4 regions of the Streptomyces paludis genome follow, and region 4 is predicted to be linked to each of the others. Evidence: riboswitches for the same ligand, from Rfam matches in the RefSeq annotation. Region 4 holds a riboswitch; each other region holds the start of a gene.
What was found. Region 4 has a riboswitch for S-adenosylmethionine ahead of DVK44_RS06640 (aminotransferase class V-fold PLP-dependent enzyme). Riboswitches for the same ligand answer to the same signal wherever they lie in the genome.

Region 1: linked by a shared signal. The riboswitch ahead of DVK44_RS38005 (putative leader peptide) and the one ahead of DVK44_RS06640 (aminotransferase class V-fold PLP-dependent enzyme) in region 4 are both predicted to bind S-adenosylmethionine.
Region 2: linked by a shared signal. The riboswitch ahead of DVK44_RS05400 (ABC transporter substrate-binding protein) and the one ahead of DVK44_RS06640 (aminotransferase class V-fold PLP-dependent enzyme) in region 4 are both predicted to bind S-adenosylmethionine.
Region 3: linked by a shared signal. The riboswitch ahead of thrC (threonine synthase) and the one ahead of DVK44_RS06640 (aminotransferase class V-fold PLP-dependent enzyme) in region 4 are both predicted to bind S-adenosylmethionine.

What each region holds. Positions count from the first base shown of each region.
Region 1 covers NZ_CP031194.1:7,543,605-7,545,797, reverse strand. The annotation lists gene DVK44_RS33080 (GNAT family N-acetyltransferase) at 1-492, opposite strand, end outside; SAM riboswitch class IV at 985-1,129, shown strand; gene DVK44_RS38005 (putative leader peptide) at 1,160-1,240, shown strand; gene DVK44_RS33075 (glutathione S-transferase C-terminal domain-containing protein) at 1,378-2,157, shown strand.
Region 2 covers NZ_CP031194.1:1,240,733-1,242,925, reverse strand. The annotation lists gene DVK44_RS05400 (ABC transporter substrate-binding protein) at 1-953, opposite strand, end outside; SAM riboswitch class IV at 1,123-1,244, opposite strand; gene DVK44_RS05395 (penicillin-binding transpeptidase domain-containing protein) at 1,354-2,193, opposite strand, start outside.
Region 3 covers NZ_CP031194.1:4,326,162-4,328,354, forward strand. The annotation lists gene DVK44_RS19225 (glucosyl-3-phosphoglycerate synthase) at 1-730, opposite strand, end outside; SAM riboswitch class I at 919-1,046, shown strand; partial or broken gene thrC (threonine synthase) at 1,064-2,193, shown strand, end outside.
Region 4 covers NZ_CP031194.1:1,523,193-1,525,385, forward strand. The annotation lists gene DVK44_RS06640 (aminotransferase class V-fold PLP-dependent enzyme) at 1-1,417, opposite strand, end outside; SAM riboswitch class IV at 1,647-1,764, opposite strand; gene trpD (anthranilate phosphoribosyltransferase) at 1,869-2,193, opposite strand, start outside.

The sequences.
Region 1 (2,193 bases), 6.0 Mb from region 4:
CAGCGCGATCAGTCTGCCGCCGTCCCGGATGCCGAGGTAGGTGCCCAGTTCGACGGTACGGGGCAGGAAGGGGCCCGGTTCGGTGAGGGCGATCAGGGCGAGGATCTCGGGTACGTCGGCGGGCCCGAGCCGTACCGCCTCGGGCGCGGGTTCGGCGTACAGCGCGGTGTCGACCAGCTGCACGCCCTCGCCGTTCTGTACGGTCTCCCAGCCGGCCGGCACGGTCCGGATCCCGGTGACCGGGGTGACGGTGCCGGGGCCGACGAGCGCGGCCAGGTCGTCCCAGGCGCGGGGGTCGTCGGGGTCCGCCAGGGCGGTGAACGGGGAGACGTCCACGGGGTAGCGGGCGGCCCGGCCGACGCGCTCGGCGAGATGGGCGTGCGGGCCGGTCAGCGCGGCCCAGGCGGCGTTGTCCAGGAGGTGCGGTGCCGCCGCCGGGCCGGGGAGCGGGCCCGAAGTGGGGTACGGGGCGCGGTGGATGCTGGTGGACATGACGGTGCGGGGTCTCCCTGTCTGGAACGCGGCGGGGCGCGGTCGGGGTGCGCCGTGCTTCGGCGGCGGAGGGGTCCGGCGGAAACGGACCCGGACGCTGACGCGCGTGCGGAATCCTCCGGAGCGCGGGAGCGGGGGGCACACCGCAACCACGGTGTCAGTGGCTGTCGGACGCCCGGGAAACGGTCAGCGTCGACAGAGGCCGCGGCATACGGCGGCACAACAACCGGCGGCACACGGCGCGCTGTTGAGACACGGCGGGGCGACGGTGCGGTCCGTGCGCAGCGGGCCGCGGCCGGGGCGCGGCTGTGCGGCCGTACCGTCAGCTGCGCGCATGGCTGTCGCCCTCACTCTTCCGCCCCCGAGGGGATCTCATGGTCGCCGCACGGTATGCATGCCCCGAAAAGGATGTCAACGCGAGTGACCACCACGTGAGACCGTACGCGCGGCCTTCTTGACGGCGTCACGGAGCGCGCCCAGACTGGCGTGGACGGTCACGATTGTCAGCGCCACGGCGCGGGTTCGTCCCGCTCCCGTGGTCTTCGGCCCCGGCCCGCCGACAGGCAACCCTTCCACCGCGACGGGGTGCTCCGGGTGACGACCGGGTTCCGCCGACGCGGCGGGACAAGCGCGGTCTCGCGTCTCGCGGGCCCCGAGGGTAGGACGGGTGGCACGGGTGGCACTGCCGCGGAACGGCTTGACGAGGCGCCTGCACATCGATCTCCAGCGGGTCTCCAGCGCCTACTGATCCGTGACCGGTCCGTCCGATCCGGACCGGTGCGCGGCAGCGCGGTCGCCCGCAGTCGCCCTCGCACGTCACCCCCGCATCAGGCCCCTGACGCCCACAAGGCCGCGGTGGCCTCCTCGTTCCCCCAAGGGAGAGTCATGCCCGAGACAGCTTCGCGCAGCGCCGGCGCCGCCACTACCCGTGGCTGCCGGCAGAGTCAGTCCGCCTCGGGGCCCCGGCCCGGGACGGCCGCGACCCGCACCCGTCCGTACCGCTTCCGCAGCCGGATCGGCGTCGGCCTCGCCGGCGGCTTCTACCCGGTGCCGCACCGCTACGACCTCTTTCTGCGGGCGAGCTGTCCCCGCTCGCTGCGTATCTCGATCACTCTCGGCCTGCTCGGCCTCGACGGTTCGGTCGCCACCACACTCCTGACCCACCCCGCCGAGACGCCCGACGCCTTCGCGTCGCTGCGTGGCGCGTACGAGGCCACGGTGCACCACTACGACGGCCCGCTGACGGCGCCCGCGCTGCGCGACCGCTGGAGCGGGCGCATCGTCAGCAACCGCACCTCCGACATCCTCGGCGACCTGGCCGGCCCGCTCTCCTGCTCGGACGGCTCCCGCCCCGTCCTGCACCCGCCGGCCCTCGCCCCGGAGATCGACACACTCCGCGATCTGCTGGACCGGAACGTCACCCCGGCCGCGCCGGCCGCCGCGCGATCGTCGGCACTGAGCCTGCTGGAGCACCAACTCACCAGAACGAGCCACGCGTTGGGCGATGACCTGACGGCCGCGGATGTGGACCTGTGGGTGGCGCTCGTCCCCCTCGTCCCGGCCGGCACCCTCAGCGCGTACCCTCGGCTCCGGGAGTACGTACGCCGCCTCGGCGACCACCCCGCCTTCCGGGGCAGCAGCGGCGCGGTGCCCGACGCGGCCTGAGCCCCGCGGTTCGCGCACGGTGTTGTGCACACCGCG
Region 2 (2,193 bases), 280 kb from region 4:
GCCGCGCTCAGGTAGTTCAGGAACTTGTACGCGGCGGCCGTGTGCTTCGAGCCCTTGGGGACGTAGTACGAGGTCAGCGCGCCGACCGCGCCCGAGGAGGGGTACGTGAAGCCGATCGGCTGGCCCTCCTTCTCCATGGCGAAGGCGCGGCCGTCCCAGAACGGGACGATCCAGGCGTCGCCGTTCTGGAGGACGGTGGCGACGCTGCCGGCGTCCGCCGGGTACGCCGAGACGCAGCCCTTCAGCTCGGCGAGCTTCTTGAAGCCCTTGTCGACGTCGGCGGGGTTGGAGAGCTTGCCGCCGCCCTGGGACACCAGGGCGGAGAAGAACTCCAGCCCGGCGTTGTAGGTCAGCGGGGGCAGCGCGACATGACCGCAGTACTTCTTGTCGAAGATGTCGGTCCAGTCCTTGGGCGCCTGCTTGATCTTGTCCGTGCGGTAGAGCAGCCCGTTGGAACCGGTCGTCAGCGGCACGCCGTACGACGCGCCGTCGATCGTGGACCGCTCGGTCAGCACCGGGTCGAGCTGCTTCCAGTGGCTGAGGTCGGCGGTCTTCAGCGGCTCCAGGAGATCGCCGCCGACGGCCTGGTGCAGCGAGCCGGGGGTGAGGGCGAGCACGTCGAACGGCGCGTTCTTGCCGCCGGCCGCGCGCAGCTTGGTGACCCAGTCCGAGTCGGCGCCGTACACCAGGTTCACCTTGATGCCGGTGTCCTTCTCGAACGGCTCCACGAAGGACGACTTGAACAGCTCGCCCCACGCGCCGGCGAAGGCGGTGACGGTGATCGACTCGCCCTTGCCGTCGCCCGAGCCGCTGCCGGAGGAGCCCGAGCCGCCACCCGTGTCGACGCCGCCACAGCCGGTCAGGGTGAGCGCGGTGACGGTGCCGGCCGAGGCGAGCGCCAGCAGATAGCCGCGCCGGCGGGCGCGGGCGGGGCGGGGCAGGAAAGATCTCATGAGAGAGAACTCCTCAGTGCGGTGAGTGAATACGGCGAGTGGCGCGCGTGTGGCCGGCGCCGGGCATGGTGCCGGTGCCGGGGGCCGGACCGGGAGACACGAGGCAGGTGGCGCGCGGCGAATCGCGAGGTCATTCCGTACTCCCGTCAGGTCCAGGACCTGACCGACAGGTCCGCGCTTGCTCCCGGCACATCGGTGTGCGCGTGGAGCCGTGTCATCACCCGGGGCACCCCACCGCAGAAGGAGGGTTGCCGCTCAGCAAGCCGGGGCTTGTCGCTGAGACTCGTGACGTCGAAAAAGTAACATTCATTTAAGCCAAACCAAAGATGACCTGGATCACAACGGGAGTGGTCCAGGTCACCGCGCGACGCGGCTCGGCGCTACGGATCTCTTCGGATCGCTATCCCAGGGCCGCCGCCATCATCTTCTGCGCGACCGGCGCCGCCAGACCGTTGCCGCTGACCTCCGAGCGCGCCGCGCCCGAGTCCTCGACGACGACCGCGACCGCCACCTCCTTGCCGCTCGACGCGTCCTTCGCGTACGAGGTGAACCAGGCGTACGGCGTCCCGTCGTTGTCCACGCCGTGCTGGGCGGTGCCGGTCTTGCCGCCCACCTCGGCGCCGCTGACCTTGGCGTTCGTCCCCGTCCCCTCCTCCACGACCGTCACCATCGCGCTGCGCAGCTGCTCGGCCGTGGACGAGGAGACGACGCGGGTGGTGTCGCTGTCCTCGTACGACCGCACCGTACCGCCGCTGCTGTCGACCACCTTGGACACCATGTGCGGCGCCGCCATCAGTCCGTCGTTGGCGAGCGCCGCCGAGACCATCGCCATCTGGAGCGGGGTGGCCGTCACATCGAACTGGCCGATTCCCGACAGCGCTGTCTGCGCCTCGTCCATCCCGGTGGGGTAGACGCTCGCGGCGGCGCGTACGGGCACGTCCTGGGTGGTGTTGTCGAAGCCGAACTTCTCCGCCATGGCCCGGAGCTTCGTCTGTCCCAGCTCCACCGCCATCCTCGCGAAGACGGTGTTGCAGGAGTACCGCAGGGCGGTGCGGATCGTGGCGTTCTCGCACGGCGCCGAGGCGCTCTCGTTCTCCAGCACGGTCCGGGTGTTCGGCAGGGTGTACGGGTCCGGGCTGTCCGTCGCCTCGTCGACCGAGGAGTACAGCCCGTTCTCCAGCGCCGCCGCCGCGACGACCAGCTTGAACGTCGAACCGGGCGGCAGCGGCTGGCGCAGCGC
Region 3 (2,193 bases), 2.8 Mb from region 4:
TGTGGAGCGCGTCGACGAGGAGGCCCAGCTCCACGCCGTACCCGACCGGGAACGGCAGCCGCTCCAGCAGGGCACGGCGTGCCGCGTACTCCCCGCCCAGCGGCTGGACGAAACCGGCCAGCCGGGGCCAGTGCAGATTGAGCAGCGGGCGGGCCACCAGCTCGGTCACCCGGCCGCCCTGACCTGCGGAGGAGCCTGCGGAGGAACCGGCAGCGGGCGTGCTGCCTTCCGTAACGTTCCGCAGCGGCCGGTCGTACATCGCCTTCACGAAGTGCACCTCCGGGTCCGTGAGCAGCGGGCCCACCGTCCCGGACACGAAGTCCGCCGAGAACTCCCTCAGGTCGGCGTCCACGAAGCACACGACATCGCCGCTCGTCACCAGCAGCGACCGCCACAGCACCTCGCCCTTGCCCGGTACGGCCGGCAGCCGCGGCAGGATCGCGTCCCGGTGCACGACACGCGCGCCGGCCGCCGCCGCCACCTGGGCCGTACGGTCCGTGGAGCCGGAGTCGAGCACCACCAGCTCATCGACCAGCGGCGCCGTCCGCGTCATCAGCGCGCGCCGGATCTCGGAGACGATCTCGCCGACCGTCCCCTCCTCGTTCAGCGCCGGCAGCACCACGCTCACCGTGCTGCCCCGGGCGGCCTTCGCCGCCAGCAGCTGGTCGAGCGTACGGTCGGCGGCTGACCAGGAGCGCCTGGCCAGCCAGCGCTCCACCTCTTCCAGCACGTTCGGTACTCCCTGCGCTGATCCGTAAAATCGGGGGGTAAGCCACTGATCAGGATGATCCAGTGGGACCGTGTGTGATCCATCTCGCGGTGCGGACGACTATCTCAGCCGTCCACTCCTTCGGTTACAGTCTTGAACAACACCAGCAGGTGAAACAAACGCACCGGACCCCGGGTCCGGCGTCATAGCGCTCATCCAGAGGGACTGAGGGAACGGCCCGTTGAAGTCCCGGCAACCCTCCCGCCGACCGCGAGGTCACGGTGGGGAAGGTGCCAATTCCGTCTTGCGGCGAAGTACGTCGCGAGGAAGATGAGGAGAAAGGGCCTCGCCATCATGGCTGTGCAGACCGTCCCGAACAGCGTTCCGACCACAGAGTCCGCTGGGACCACCGAGTCCGCTGAGACCGCAGGGACTACCAAGACCACTGAGTCCGCTGGGACTGTTGATTTCGGTCCCGCCGTCGCGCTCTCCTGCCGCGAATGCGGCGAACGTTTCGCCCTCGGCCCCATTTTCGCCTGCGCGAGCTGTTTCGGGCCGCTCGAAGTCGCGTACGAGCTGCCCAGCGGCAACCCCGAAGAGCTGAAGAAGCGCATTGCCGAGGGCCCCGACAACATCTGGCGGTACGCGCCGCTGCTGCCGGTCCCCGCCGATGTGGCCACGAAGCCGAATATCAACCCCGGTTTCACCAAGCTCGTCAAGGCCGACAATCTCGCCCGTGAACTGGGCATCACCGGCGCGCTCCACATCAAGGACGACTCCGGCAACCCGACGCACTCCTTCAAGGACCGTGTCGTCGCCATCGCCGTCGAGGCCGCCCGCGCCTTCGGCTTCACCACGCTCTCCTGCTCCTCCACGGGCAACCTCGCGGGCGCCGTCGGCGCCGCCGCCGCCCGCGCCGGGCTGCGCTCGTGCGTGTTCATCCCGCACGACCTGGAGCAGGGCAAGGTCGTCATGGCCGCGGTGTACGGGGGTGACCTGGTCGGCATCGAGGGCAATTACGACGACGTGAACCGTTTCTGCTCCGAGCTGATCGGCGACCCGCTCGGCGAGGGCTGGGGCTTCGTCAACGTCAACCTCCGCCCGTACTACGGCGAGGGCTCCAAGACGCTCGCGTACGAGATCTGCGAGCAGCTCGGCTGGCGGCTGCCCGACCAGATCGTCATCCCGATCGCCTCCGGCTCACAGCTCACGAAGATCGACAAGGGTCTTCAGGAGCTGATCAAGCTGGGCCTGGTCGAGGACAAGCCGTACAAGATCTTCGGCGCCCAGGCGGAGGGCTGCTCGCCGGTCTCCACCGCCTTCAAGGCGGGTCATGACGTCGTACGGCCGCAGAAGCCCAACACGATCGCCAAGTCGCTGGCGATCGGCAACCCGGCGGACGGCCCGTACGTCCTGGACATCACGCGCCGCACGGGCGGCGCCGTCGAGGACGTCAACGACGAGCAGATCGTTGACGCGATCAA
Region 4 (2,193 bases):
ACGCGGCGACCGCTCCCCGGTCCGGGACGCAGCGGCCGTCCTCCGTGCGGTAGTTCCACCGGGCACCGTCGCTGACCAGCTCGCGCACGGCCCGGACGAACCGCTCCACGTGCTCGTCCGGTGTCCCGGCGCCGAAGCTCACCCGGATCGCGTTGAGCGAGCGCTCGCCCGGCTCCGCCTCCGGGGCGCCGCACTCCCCCGGGTCCTGCGGGTCGCTGCCCAGCAGGGTCCGCACCAGCGGGTGCGCGCAGAACAGCCCGTCGCGTACCCCGATGCCGTACTCCGCCGAGAGCGCGGCGGCGAAGTGCGAGCTGTTCCACCCCTCGACGACGAACGACAGCACCCCCACGCGCGGCGCGTCGTCCCCGAAGAGCGAGAGCACCTTCACCTCGGGCACCTCCGCGAGCCCCGCCCGCACCCGCGCCACCAGCGCCTGCTCGCGCGCCGACAGCGCGTCGAAGCCGGCCTCCGTCAGCGCCTTGCAGGCCGAGGCGATCGCGTACACCCCGATGACGTTCGGCGAACCGGCCTCGTGGCGGGCGGCCGTGGTGTGCCAGTCGACCTCGACACCGCCGTCGGCCCGGCGCGCCACCTTGCGGCTGGCGCCGCCGCCCGCGAGATACGGCTCGGCGTCCCGCAGCCAGTCGGCGCGGCCCGCGAGGACCCCGGAGCCGAACGGCGCGTACAGCTTGTGCCCGGAGAAGGCGATCCAGTCGACGTCCAGCTCCGCGATGTCCACCACGTGGTGCGGTACCAGCTGCGCGGCGTCCAGCACGATCCGGGCGCCGTGCGTGTGCGCGGCGGCGGCTAGCTCCCGGACGGGCCACAGCTCGCCCGTCACATTGGACGCGCCCGTCACACAGACCAGCGCCGGCCCCTTCGGGTCGCGCGAGGCGAGCGCGCGCTCCAGGGTGGCGACGGCCTCGGCCGGGGTGCGGGGGGCGTTGAGATACGTGACCGCCGCGTCGCGCCACGGCAGCAGCGAGGCGTGGTGCTCCGTCTCGAAGACGAACACCTGGCAGCCGTCGGGAATCACGGCCGCCAGCAGGTTCAGTGAGTCGGTGGTCGAGCGGGTGAAGACGACCTGGTCGTCCGGGCGGCAGCCGAGAAACTCCGCGACCGTGCGGCGGCTGTTCTCGAAGAGGTCCGTGGAGAGCTGCGAGAGATAGCCGGCGCCCCGGTGGACGCTGCCGTAGTAGGGGGCGTACGCGGCGACGTCGTCCCACACACGCTGGAGGGCCGGGGCGCTGGCCGCGTAGTCCAGGGCCGCGTAGCCGACCTCGCCGCCGGTGACGAGCGGCACGGTCACATCCCGCCCCAGCACCGGGAGCGGCGCGCCACAGGCGGGGTCGTCGGAGGACGGGGCGGTGGCGGCGGAAGCGGTGGCGGTGGCGGTGGCGTTCGGGTATGCGGACATGGCGGTATCTCCCGGCAGGACGGAACGGCGGAATGGCTTCAGAGACCCGCGGCAGGGCATGGCGGAGCCACGACAATCGCGCGGGGAATGCCTCGACACACGGAGATCACCGTGCGGAGGTGTGATGAAGAGGGGGCTCGGGAGCCGGTGTCCGGCTCCCCAGGGCCCTAACGCATTCGCTTGCTCACGAGACTGCTCCCTTGAGGACCAGGACCCCAAAGGCACAAGGGGTCCGCGCTTGCCGTAGACCTCGCTGCCTACGGCCTGGTCTTCACCCGGGGCACCCCGCCACGGACGGAGGGTTGCCGGACAGCGAGCCGGGGCCTAAATCGCTGTCACTCATGACCTTGGGCGAAAGTATGGCACAGCGTGCCGGACCGCCCAACAGCTGTCCGCGATACGGGACGGAGGCGCGGCCCCCGTCCCGTATCGTCTTCGCTTCGCCCCGCCGTCAGGCGTTGCTCGCGCTCACCCAGCGGGCCAGCGACCGCGCCGCCGCGCCCGAGTCGATGGACTCGGCCGCCCGCGCGATGCCCGCCGCCAGCTGGAGTTCCAGCGCGTCGTCGGTCGGGTCGAGGGCCACCAGCGCCGCCGCCGCGTTGAGCAGGACCGCGTCCCGTACGGGCCCGGTCTCGCCGGCCAGCAGCCGGCGGGCGACATCCGCGTTGTACGACGCGTCCGCGCCGCGCAGCGCCTCCACCGGTACGAGGGACAGCCCGACGTCGCGCGGGTCGAAGGGGCGCTCGGTGACCTTGCCGTCCCGGACGACCCAGACC